Regions from separate parts of the Paenibacillus sp. LK1 genome, predicted to be linked through region 1. Evidence: a T-box and tRNA genes for the amino acid it is inferred to sense, from the RefSeq annotation. Region 1 holds a T-box; the other regions hold tRNA genes.
What was found. The T-box of region 1 lies ahead of leuS (leucine--tRNA ligase). A T-box ahead of a tRNA ligase gene usually reads a tRNA of that ligase, here a tRNA-Leu.
Positions count from the first base shown of each region.

Region 2: it encodes a tRNA-Leu, which carries the amino acid that the T-box ahead of leuS (leucine--tRNA ligase) is inferred to sense. The anticodon was not compared.
Region 3: it encodes a tRNA-Leu, which carries the amino acid that the T-box ahead of leuS (leucine--tRNA ligase) is inferred to sense. The anticodon was not compared.
Region 4: it encodes a tRNA-Leu, which carries the amino acid that the T-box ahead of leuS (leucine--tRNA ligase) is inferred to sense. The anticodon was not compared.

Region 1 is NZ_PEII01000012.1:25,814-29,026, forward strand. Features, by position in the region: gene CS562_RS24010 (class I SAM-dependent DNA methyltransferase) at 1-88, shown strand, start outside; gene CS562_RS24015 (phosphotransferase family protein) at 266-1,222, shown strand; T-box leader at 1,321-1,587, shown strand; gene leuS (leucine--tRNA ligase) at 1,659-3,213, shown strand, end outside.
Region 2 is NZ_PEII01000001.1:763,981-767,193, reverse strand. Features, by position in the region: gene CS562_RS03485 (adenosylhomocysteinase) at 1-947, opposite strand, end outside; tRNA gene CS562_RS03480 (tRNA-Leu) at 1,182-1,265, shown strand; gene CS562_RS03475 (hypothetical protein) at 1,325-1,504, opposite strand; gene CS562_RS03470 (sn-glycerol-1-phosphate dehydrogenase) at 1,665-2,819, shown strand.
Region 3 is NZ_PEII01000012.1:201,274-204,486, reverse strand. Features, by position in the region: gene CS562_RS24810 (insulinase family protein) at 1-1,184, opposite strand, end outside; tRNA gene CS562_RS24805 (tRNA-Leu) at 1,465-1,550, opposite strand; gene CS562_RS24800 (general stress protein) at 1,789-2,238, opposite strand; gene CS562_RS24795 (hypothetical protein) at 2,447-2,683, shown strand; gene CS562_RS24790 (NucA/NucB deoxyribonuclease domain-containing protein) at 2,861-3,213, opposite strand, start outside.
Region 4 is NZ_PEII01000001.1:678,567-681,779, reverse strand. Features, by position in the region: gene CS562_RS03050 (hypothetical protein) at 47-265, shown strand; gene CS562_RS03045 (carboxymuconolactone decarboxylase family protein) at 383-712, shown strand; gene CS562_RS03040 (C40 family peptidase) at 828-1,292, opposite strand; cyclic di-AMP (ydaO/yuaA leader) riboswitch at 1,298-1,429, opposite strand; tRNA gene CS562_RS03035 (tRNA-Leu) at 1,853-1,936, shown strand; gene CS562_RS03030 (X2-like carbohydrate binding domain-containing protein) at 2,267-3,213, shown strand, end outside.

The DNA of each region.
Region 1 (3,213 bases):
CTTCAGAGATGTACGTGTATATGCTGATTTTGAGTGGAAAGAGGCGGGAGAAGGCGCACAGCGTCTATTCTATGTAGCCGTGAAATAGGAGTATGATAAAGAACTGTCCTTATGATGTATAAGGGCAGTTCTTTGTCTATAAGAATGTTTTTTTATATGTAATAAAAGTTATTGCCAGTAGGGTTAAAGGAAGCCATAATAGTTGGATGGAAAACGTTTTCTAATTAGTAGAATCCTGAAAATTTAATTCCGGGTGGGGTGTAGAATGGAAAGTACATACAAAACAAGGCTGACTTCCGAACAATTAGACAGAATTGTGCAGCAGCACTTTAACACAGGTATCCAAGAATACAAAGAGATGATCGACGGCTGGGCAAACCACGCTTACTTTATCACCAAGAAAGACGGACAGAAGGTTGTACTCAAAATAGCTCCTTCTAATGGCGTTAAGCTGATGCGCTGTGAACAGCAAGTTATGGTTGCTGAGGTTGAGGCACTACGACTTGTGGCAGAACTTCAGGATGTACCCGTTCCCCGGGTATTGGCCTACGATCCATCGCTCACCCTGGTTCCGGCAGAATATTTTATTATGGAATACATGCCAGGAACGCCGTATAACAAAGTCAAAGATCAGTACAGTGCAGAAGAGCAGGAATCCATAGAGCAGCAGCTGGGTGCCCACAATCGTCGAATCAATGAAATTAAAGGAGAGAAGTTTGGTTACTTTTCCTCAAAGAAACCGCATTATACGACGTGGAGAGAAGCTTTCCTTTGCCTAATGGATGATATGCTGGGAGATAGCAGAGCAGCGGGTGTGGAATTTTCGATTCGTTATGAGGAACTGGAGCGTTTGATTCAAGAAAAATCGGATGTGCTGGATGATGTCAAAGAGCCTGTGCTTGTGCATTGGGATTTGTGGGATGGGAATGTATTGGTGGAGGCGGGGCAGATCACGGCCATTATCGATTTCGAACGTTCCCTTTGGGCAGATCCTCTGATGGAGCACTACTTCAGTCATTTTAATAATACACCGGGATTCCTCAAAGGCTATGGTAGAGCAGTTACAACAGACAGTGAACGAAAAAGAAGAAGTTTATATGATCTGTACTTTGATCTGGCGCTGAGAATCGAGTGTCCATATCGTCAATACGATAACAAGGAACATATTCAGTGGTCGATTGATAACCTAGAAGAAGGAATCAAGCGATTCCAGTCGTCTTAATGTGTATACTGATGCATGGCATTGCTTATACTCAACAGACAGTGTAATATTGACTTTAATGCTGTTTTTTTATATAATGTTTCCGATCATATCGTATACATATTTCGATGATAAGGATCAGTAGTGAGTCCTGTACATGACAGAGAGCCGGCGGTTGGTGCAAGTCGGTTGACAGTATTTCACGAACTCGCCTTGGAGAAATGCGGTGATTACACCATCTTGCAACCGACTCATTAACACTCCGGTTCAGGAATGGAAATCCGCATCGGTTAACCGCCGTTACAGGTCCAAAGGGAGTGGATGACGAAGCACGATCGTCCGCTAACTAGGGTGGTACCACGGGAATTCAACCTCTCGTCCCTAGCGCTGCAAACGCTACGGGATGCTGAGGTTTTTTTGTTGCAATAAAAGCGAATAACCAGAGGAGGAACAATAGATGAGTGAGAATCAACAGCCGAAACACGGCTATAAGCCACAAGACATGGAGAAAAGTTGGCAGCAATACTGGGATGACAACAAAACGTTTAAAACGGGTGAGGACCCGGCTAAACCGAAGTTCTATGCCTTGGATATGTTTCCATATCCATCCGGCTCAGGCCTGCACGTAGGTCACCCGGAAGGATACACGGCAACGGATATCGTATCCCGTTTCAAACGTATGCGCGGCTTCAATGTATTGCATCCAATGGGTTGGGACGCTTTCGGCCTGCCTGCTGAGCAGCATGCATTGGATACTGGTGAGCATCCACGGGATATTACATTCCGCAATATTGACAATTTCCGTCGCCAGATCAAATCACTGGGTTTCTCATATGACTGGGATCGTGAGATCAGTACAACAGACCCTGACTATTACAAATGGACGCAATGGATCTTCATCCAGTTGTACAATAAAGGCCTGGCTTATGTAGATGAAGTGCCTGTGAACTGGTGCGAAGCTTTGGGTACAGTACTGGCGAACGAAGAAGTTATCGATGGCAAGAGTGAGCGTGGTGGACATCCGGTCGTTCGTAAACCGATGCGCCAATGGGTATTGAGAATTACGGAATATGCAGAGCGTTTGCTGGAAGACCTGGAAGAGCTGGACTGGTCGGAAAGTATCAAGGATATGCAGCGCAACTGGATCGGCAAATCGACCGGGGCGGAAGTTACTTTTGCCATTGAGGGTCATGAAGAAGTCATCAAAGTGTTTACGACACGTGCAGATACTTTGTTTGGCGCAAGTTATGCTGTATTGGCACCTGAGCATGAGCTGGTGGAAGTCATTACAACTGCTGAACAGCGTGAAGCAATCAAGTCATATCAGGAACAGGCTGCTCGCAAAAGCGATCTGGAACGTACCGATTTGGCTAAAGACAAAACGGGTGTGTTCACAGGAACTTATGCAATCAATCCGGTAAATGGAGCGAAGGTGCCAATCTGGATCGCCGATTATGTTCTGGCTGGATACGGGACAGGGGCGATCATGGCCGTTCCGGGACATGACGCTCGTGACTGGGAGTTTGCAAAACAGTTTGGTCTGGACATCATCGAGGTTGTACAGGGTGGCGACGTGACACAAGAAGCGTATTCCGGAGACGGACCGCATGTGAACTCCGATTTCCTGAACGGATTGAACAACGAAGAAGCTATTGCGAAGATGATCGCCTGGTTGGAAGAGAACGGTAAGGGACAAGGCAAGGTCACCTATCGTCTGCGCGATTGGCTGTTCAGCCGTCAGCGTTACTGGGGTGAGCCAATCCCGATTCTGCATCTGGAAGACGGAACGATGAAGACGGTGCCGGAAGATCAATTGCCTTTGCTGCTGCCGGATATTGACCAGATCAAACCTTCGGGCACTGGAGAGTCACCACTGGCGAATGTTACGGAATGGGTTAACACCGTAGATCCGGAAACGGGAATGAAAGCACGTCGCGAGACGAACACAATGCCACAATGGGCCGGTAGCTGCTGGTATTACCTGCGCTTTATCGATCCGCACAATGACAAGG
Region 2 (3,213 bases), on a different contig from region 1:
TGTTCGATATCCGCGGTCAGTTGTTCCGTATGCTTCGCATCCTGACGGAGACTTTCCAGATCCATCTCCCAAGAAAAATGTCCGGCATTGGCGAGGATCGTTCCATCATTCATTTGATTAAAATGTTCCTTCAGAATGGCGTTAGGACGTCCAGTGACAGTGATATACACTTGGGCAAATGCAAAAGTATCCTCCAGTCGCGCCACTCTGAATCCATCCAGTGCCGCTTCCAAGCCAGCAATCGGATCGGTTTCAACAACGACGACCTGACTGCCCAAATTCCGCAAATACCTGGCAATGCCTCGTCCACAGGTTCCATAACCTACGATGACGAAACGACGTGTGGGCAGAATCAGGTTTGTAGTACGCATAAAACCTTCAATAATGGTCTGTCCAACACCGTGTTCATTTTCCATAATTCGTTTGAGTGGGCTGTCATTAATAACAATGATCGGGAAAGGAATGTTCTCACCCGTCTCTTCACGCAGCAGATTGGCACCAGTCGTCGTCTCCTCCGTACCACCAATAAGAGAGTTAGGATCATACTGTTGAATGAGCGTGCGCGCCAGATCAGCTCCATTATCCATAAGGAGATGGGGATGGTGACGAAGTACGCTGTGGATATTTTGCAGGTGCTCATTGCGTCTGTCCGCACGTTGACCATATACCGTGATGCCTTCTTCTTGCAGAGCTGCTGCGACGGCGTCTTTGGTTGTGCCCGGGCTGCCAGTCAATACAACGTTGGCTCCACCTGCCTGGAGTGTGCGGCATAGCACAGCTGTTTTGGGCTCCACATGAATACATATACCGATGGTTAAGCCAGCAAAAGGCCGCTCTTTGGCAAACTGGGTTTTCAATTCGCCGAGTAGGGGCATATGCATTTCCGTCCAGTGAATGCTGCGTTTTCCTTCTTCAATACGTTCATGTGTTGTGTTCTTGATCGTCATGAAAAACTCCCCTTTTCTATGCAAGGTATAGCGTGTCCAGCAGGACACATGATCTGCTTAATGTCTACGATAGGGAGTTTGATGGGGTTAAAAAAGGACATATGTCCTTTTCATTGCAGCTTGGAAAAAAGGTATTGCAAACTTATTTGAGAGCATGTATACTCTTAATTACGGTAAAACAAGCAATTGCTTGACCGGGATGCTTTTCATCCATGATGAGAAGATACATATTATGCGGTCGTGGCGGAATTGGCAGACGCGCACGGTTCAGGTCCGTGTGGGCTAACCCCCGTGGAGGTTCGAGTCCTCTCGACCGCATCGAAGAAAAAAGCTCGCGAAATTGCTCTAAAAGCAATTCGCGAGCTTTTTTTGTTTTTTTATTTATTGAATATGAATTGCTGCACACATAGGCCTGCTATCGCTCCAGCAATACCAAAGAGTGCAACACTGGCCATCACCTCATATGCTTGAAAGCGAAACAAAAAGGCGATGCCGCTGCCAAATGTCGTTCCTGCGAGAAATCCGAGAGAAATTCCTATTTCTTTGGTTAATTTCATAGGTTCACCTGCTTGGGAATGTGAGTTTAGGATTTGCAAATTTTGGATACAGGAAGTAAAGTGTGATCAGGAAAATACTCACATTTTATTTCCTTTTTTCATTTTGTGGTTTTCTCCATGTAATTATGCATGATATTTCTTAAGGGAGGTTAAGAGCGAAATGAATATGAACGAGCGGATTGCCGCATGGAACGAAGAAGCGCAGAATTGTACTTGTGGGCATGATCATCGGTTGGTAGAAATGCAGGTCTATCTGGAGCATGGAGCTATTCAGCAGTTACCTGGTTATTTGTCCAAGCAAGGATACAGACATGTAACAGTTGTATATGATCGATTTACAGGTCCGGCAGCAGGACACGAGGTGGTAAAGAACATCCGAGAAGCTGGCGTTTATGTGGATGAGATATGCATGCCAGAGAACAAAGCAGGCGACGTGATCGCCGATGAGGGCGGGATTGTGCAGGTACTGCTAGGTGTGAAACAGGAAAGTCAGGCGATCATTGCTGCTGGTTCAGGGACCATTCATGACCTGGTACGATTTGTTTGCTCCAAAATGAACAAGCCTTTTCTGTCAGTGCCTACAGCAGCTTCGGTTGACGGATTTACTTCGGCAGGTGCTCCTCTTATTGTAAGCGGCGTCAAACAGACGTTCCAGGCGGTGCCGCCTGAAGCTATTTTTGCGGATATCGATATTTTGGAGCAAGCTCCCCAAGAGATGAATGCTGCCGGATTCGGAGATATGCTTGGTAAATATACATCACTGGCGGACTGGGTGGTTTCCAGGGATTTGGGTGGGGAACCGTTCTGCCCCGTTGCTTATCGCATGACGGAAGAAGCACTAACGTCCTGTGTGGAACATGTGCAAGGTATCGCTGAAGGACGGGACGATGGTGTGACTGTATTGATGGATGCGCTGATTGCTTCGGGCATTTCTATGCTAATCATCGATCATTCCCGTCCTGCATCTGGTGGAGAACATCATCTGTCTCATCGGTGGGAGATGGACCTGATGGAGGCAGGGCACAAGCCTGTTCTGCATGGAGCCAAGGTGGGAGTAGCCTGTGCACTGCTTACCGTAAAATACAAAGATCTTGCACAAAAATCCGAAGAGCCGATTTTCCGTATTTATAATAATCTGCCGGATGCTTCTCAGCTTATAGCTTGGCTTGAGCAAGTTGGGGGACCTACGACGACTGAACAACTGGGTGTATCCATGGAGATGGTGGAACATGCTTTCACCACAGCTCATTTGCTACGGGATCGTTATACGGGACTGAAATATATCAATGAGATTCTAAATGTCGGTTCGAAATAAAGAAGGAAGAAACAGTATGAACAGTGTTATCTTATACAATTAGTTGTACGTACAAATTAAGAATGATTAATGTGATGTATGAGACAGGATAGCGTCGTTGTATACAATAGAGGTATTGGTGCTTGATTGGAAAGTAATATAGCCGGATAAATTTCTGAAGAACAAGGTCATACAAGGGTTTAGAATAGATCGGATCAAACGTTATTCAAACTGAATTAAAGGATGAATTAAAGCCTACTCCCTTAAGGGACAGGCTTTTTTTATACTTCATATAAAGCGTTGGATTAAATTGTTCGTACAAATAGATCGGGGGATGGAGCTAACGATGAAGTTTTATTTCTTTAAATGATCAATGATTTAATGGAATGGTTGGTTAGCATGGATAAGAAATATA
Region 3 (3,213 bases), 180 kb from region 1:
TCCGCTTCGCGGTGGTTGAACTCATAGGAATTGATACCTGCGAGCAGCGCTTTTGGATCAAAACCTTCCTTCACCACACGCTCAAGCACCTCTTTTACCGTCCCCAGAAAATCTTCTTTGCTTGCCAGATTACTCTTCTTCAATCCAACGGTGAACACGGGCTGATACAGGCTGTCATCATACGTACCATACACATCTTTTGCAATGCCCTTATCCAGCAAAGCCTGCTTTAAAACCGCTCCTGGAGCGTTAAGCAGTGCATACAGCAAAATTTGAAACGAGATGTTTAATTCCTTGTCCAGACTTGTTCCAATAACCGCATTATAGGTCAAAAAGCTGTTATCCACTTCTGATTCGGTACTTCCGGCAGAATATGTCTTAACTGCGTCCACTCTTTGTCCGAATGCAGGCTGGAGCTGAATGGCAGAATCAATCTCAATTCGATCATACTCACTCAGATAGTTTTCATCTAACCACTGCAATTTCTCTTCCATATCCATATCCCCATACAAATAGATGAAGCTATTGGACGGATGATAGTATCTGGAGTGGAAATCCAGCAAGCCTTGATAAGTCAGATCGGGAATGGCATCAGGAAATCCGCCTGATTCACAGGAATATGTAGTATCCGGGAAAAGTGAATTCAGGACTTCTCTGCGCACAATCCGTTCCGGGGAAGAAAACGCACCCTTCATCTCGTTATATACAACGCCGTTATAGGTTAGCTCATCTTCAGCTGAGGTCAGGTTGTAATTCCAACCCTCCTGCAAAAATATTTTTTCATTATCATAAATATTTGTGTGGAGTACCGCATCCAGATAAATATCCATCAGGTTATGGAAGTCATGATCATTCCGGCTTGCAATCGGATAAATCGTTTTATCTGGATATGTCATCGCATTCAGAAATGTATTAAGAGAACCCTTTAGCAATTCAACAAAGGAATCCTTAGCCGGAAATTTCTTGGAGCCACAAAGTACGGAATGCTCTAGAATGTGAGCTACACCTGTATTGTCTTCCGGAGGAGTACGGAAACCGATACTGAACACTTTATTATCATCCTGATTGGATAAGAGTACAATTTTGGCTCCGGATTTCTGATGTTCCAGGAGATACGCATCTGACTTCAACTCTTCGATTCTACGTTCCTGTAGCACCTTATAGGGCTTAAGCTGTTTCAACATGGGTCGAGTCCTCCGTCCATTAAATTGTTTAGTTTGTTATGCAACCTTGAGTTATTCAAGTTCAAAGTTAAAGGTAATTTATGCCTACGGATAGTATACACCATCGATCCTGGGAATTCATAATGGGCAGCCCCATAGGCGTCATCTGATATGTATTATCGTTTTTTAATGTTTATGAACTGAATGGTACAGCAGAAAGTGATAAAAATTAAAATTTTCAAACAAAAAAAGATCGCATGAACAACTTGTTTAACAAGTGTCATGCGATCTTTTCTTAGGATGCCGAGGACCGGGATCGAACCGGTACGGTAGTCACCTACCGCAGGATTTTAAGTCCTGTGCGTCTGCCAATTCCGCCACCCCGGCATGGGTATGTATTTCTTGGCGACAAGAAATATCTTACCATGAAATTTATAGCTTTGCAATACCTTAACATAAAATAATCCAAAAAAAAATGAAACAGGCACTGCCAGCGTTAGCGAGCAGTGCCTAGAAAGTTCGAGTTGCGGTCCCGAACTTTCTTTAAACCATCTATATTAAGGGAGGTGTGAAATAAGAATACCTCCCCAACATTAAAGAAACCTAAAATCAGGCTTAAATTAAACTAAAAAAGAAGAATAGGTGCAATTCGGGCTGCCTCTTCCTCGCTGCATTCCACAACTACCAGGATATGCCCCTGTACCAGCCAATCTTCATAGTAATTAGCATCTTCTTCGGAGACACCTGCTTCGGTTAAGGTAAGCACCAGATCATCCGTCTCACTTCCAATCTCGTTGCCTGCAAGTTTGCGTACCGCTTTTCCAATAGACATCGTCTGATCCATCCGCTTGCCCAGACCAGCCAGTACCCCTTTAAGCACGCCTAATGCTCCATCTGTTCCTGCACCCTTCAGAGGTAGCGGCAAACCAGTTTTCTCACTTACCATTTCGAGATTGACCTGTTCTTTGGCTACCGCGCCCAAATATTTATCTGCTATGCCTTCCTCTTTCAATTTATTCAGCATGATAATGGCTTCGTGCTCCGTGCGTACAAGTCCGATCAGCAATTGTGTCATTATGCGTCCCCCTCCTTTTACCCTTATATAACCCCTGGCTGCTTCTTCAAAAACGGAAAACATGTAATAAGTCCTTACACCTATGTAAAATATAATTTCTGATCTGGAAATCTATACCTAGTTCTGATAGACTAGATAAAGAAGACAAATTAACCATTGAAATTATTGACATATCGGATTACTATTCCATAACCAGGAGCAATGACATATGAAAAAAGAGGTAGAAATTGCCATTCGGCGCAAACAACAAATTATTGTCCGTAATACAAGTGGGCAAACGGTAACTGGATTTCCGGAACGTACAGCCGATGCTTCCATTCTTTCCTTACGGACCGTCCACGGAAGCCTGTGGATTCCATTCGACGAAGTGGAACAAGTCACTCGTTTGTTAACTATCCGCTCTCATCATTTAAGTGGAATGCAGTTGTGTACGGCTGATCTGTAAACAGAGAACAAGTACTTCATGTATTTATACGTGAACTAGACGTGTTTATTTCGTCATTCATAAAATAAAACCAGACGCATCAACGTCTGGTTTTATTTTGCCTTTTACGGTATGCCACACTCTTTCAAAGCCCCAGGGCATATCTGTATCGATTACTTTCACATTCACAGCGTGTCGTTATTTCACCACAAACTTTACTCGAGTTCCATCCGGATATGTACTTAGTTGGTTTCCCACCCATGAGCCTGCACCACGATTATCTTTGGGACTAATATATTGGATATCCGCACCCGCTCCGCCTTCTGCACACATCGCCATAGGCCATTCATCCCGATCTTTCCCCTTCTTGACCGGAACACCTTTGAGAGATAAATCCCGATTACCTTCAGCTCCACTGCGATCAATGGTGCATACATCCGAATGTCCTGCCTTGATTGCTGTCTTGATATGATTGGCCGTTTCGGGATAGCGCTCTGCCGGGAATGTGATAGTATGATCTACACTCCCCTTGTTTCCCCCAAATTGGGACG
Region 4 (3,213 bases), on a different contig from region 1:
GTCTCTTTTTGTAAATAATTTTTTTGGGAAAGTAGGCGCCATAAATATGATCAGTGATGCAGAATTGGATGCACTGCGTTTATCGGGTGAAAAAGTAAGAGTAGTACGGGACGAGATTCAGTCCAATGATGTGACAGGCATTGTAGTGGCCTGGGACGGGGAGCAGGTGCTCATTCGCCGTCAGAATCGTCGTGTGGTTAAGCTTGATCGGAATTATCAGTATCAGTTGTTCAGCGAACCACGTAAGAGCCCGCTCGAAGAATAGGACATGCGTTTTTAGGTTCATTTACCATGGATGTTTTGGCATAATTGCACCTCTCGGGAGAGAAGATAGGTACAGTGAGAGCTTGTAACATATCAGCCGAGAGGATGTGCGGTAACCATGACACTGATGAATGATAAGGTTCATGCCTATAAAGATCAGATTGGTGAATTAAGCGACGTGCTGCCAGCTGTGGTGAAGTCTTATCATGAGTTCACTGGAGAGTGCTTTCAGGCAGGGGCGATTGATGCCAAGACCAAACAGCTGATTGCGCTGGGCATTGGACTGTTTGCAAACAATGAGGTATGTACGTTTTACCATGTGGAAGAAGCGCGTGCCAAAGGAGCGACCGATCAAGAGATTATGGAGACGGTTGCTGTGGCTGGAGCAGTTGGCGGAGGCCATGCGTTGTCTCAGGGTGCAATGAGAGTACAGAAGGCTTTACATTAAAAGCTTTGGTTAAGACGGATGATGACCTTGTGTACCTCTAGAAAATCAATATTAATGTAGACAAAGATAGACAAAGAAAAGGCTCCGGTTATAACCGAAGCCTTTTCGTGTTAACTTATATTTTGCCCAGCATTTTGTTATACATAAACTGTCCTGTTACCCGGCGTGCTGTTACGTAACGATCGTTGAAGTAAGGATTAGATAATTGAGTGATGCTGACACCCTTGCTGCTTGAAGCATGAGCGAACTGTCCGCCCCCGATATATACACCTGTATGTGAAATGCCACTGCCCATCGTATTAAAGAATACCAGGTCACCCGTACGCAGATTAGCTTTGGATACCGGCGTTCCGGCCTTAGCTTGTTGCTGGGAAGTGCGTGGTAATTCAATGCTATATTTGTTGAAAATATATCTCATAAATCCAGAGCAATCAAACCCGGCGAGTGTAGTACCACCCCATTTGTAAGGTATGCCTGTCATGTTGTTAACGACGGTGTTAATACTGCTTGCCTCTGTGCTTGCTGCACCAGATGTAAATAATACTGCTGCTCCAAAAATGGAGATGATAAGCTTTTTCAAAATTTTTGTTCTCCCTTCGATGCCTACGGAGTTAGCTAAGGGTTCGGTAGAAGGTTCCCTATATTTCCTATGTATAAGAATAATTCACCCAAAATGGTTCCCCCGTTTTCAAACATGAAACTCGGCAAATGAATAATTAAGTTTTTGTAACCTTTTGAAACTATATTGCATAAATGCGAAAATGTCAAACCGTTCTTGAACACTTCTTATCATCTCAATGTTAACGGAATTATCGCTATTTATGTAGAAATAACTCGAATGTTGAGTTTTGATAGATGACAAAAAAGTAACTACTGTTTCAAATGCAGGATTCCAGCTTCCTAAAACCTTAAAGAGGAGGTGGGTAGGCCTGGTACGGAACTGGCCTTCCAACATATAATTCATTCAGACAGTTTTTTATCATCAATTGTATTGGCCTTAGTTTTTTGTTTTGCATGAAATGATGGATGAGTACAGCTTTACATATTAAATAAGGAATATTTTTTTGTTGACACTAATTACCTGCACATGATATATTATTTCTTGTCGCCGCGATGTAATTTCTCGGAGATACAACATACGCGGTCGTGGCGGAATTGGCAGACGCGCACGGTTCAGGTCCGTGTGGGCTAACCCCCGTGGAGGTTCGAGTCCTCTCGACCGCATCATATGTAATACGAAAAAGGTTCCTAGAATGGCATTACTGCCACTCTAGGAACCTTTTTTCTTTGTTTACGGATTAGAGTGATTGCTCATCCTGGTTGTCTTCAACCCATTCCCTTAATTTGAGCAAAGATGAAGTTTTTATTTGTTTATTTATCCATTAATGGAAATATGTTTGTTCTGCGACGGTTTGCCCCTATATTTCAGGTGAATTGTACGTAAAATACCGAAATGTACCTATCCTGAGCATCCTTCATCTACTATTCTCTTCTCGTATGGAAGCGCTATCAACAGGGATTTGAATGACCAAATTCAGAGGGGGTAGGGATAATTTGAAACGAATCGGAAAAAGGATGGCAATGTGTTTCATGGTATTCATGATTGCGGTGGTGCAGTTCGGAATTATGGGAACGACAGGTAATGTGGCACAAGCAGCAGATAAGAGTCTGGCCCAGAAGCCGTATATGGGTTGGAGCAGTTACAGCATGCAGGTATATGACGGGGCGGGCAACTGGACATCGGCTGAGAGTATTAAGAAGCAATCGGATGCCATGCGCGAGAAGCTGCAGGCCCATGGATATGAATACATTAATATTGATGCTGGCTGGAACGGTGACGAAGATGAATACGGTCGTCCTATTCCGAGTACTGTTCTTTATCCAAATGGATTTCAGGAGGTCATCGATTATGTCCATAATAACGGACAGAAGATCGGGATCTATCTCATTCCGGGTTTATCAATCACCGCCTATAAAAAAAATCTTGAGGTGTATGGAACGGGCGGGGCATGTCGTATGCAGGATATTGCAGTAAAGCCGCTCGTTGTTATGGATGCTTGGGACTCGTACACTTACAAAATCGACTTTTCCAACCCATGCGCACAGAAATATATTGACTCCATTGCGGATCTTCTTGGCGAGTGGGGCATCAACTTTGTCAAATTCGACAGTGTGACGCCAGGATCAGGGATCAATAACCTGAGCCGGGATGCACGCGGAGATGTGGAGGCGTGGTCCAAAGCGCTAGACAGGAATAACATCTGGTTTGAGCTTTCCTGGGCGCTTGACCACAATTACGTGGACTTCTGGAAAAAGTATGCAAACGGCTGGAGGGTCGACTGGGATATTGAGGCCTACGACAGTAGTAAGGGCTTAACGGAGTGGTCGAGTATTTCACGCTTATTTCCTATAGCGGCCCTCTGGTGGCGTGATGCAGGCCCAGGAGGCTGGAATGATTTTGACTCCCTGAATGTCGGGAATGGCTCGATGGATGGTCTGAC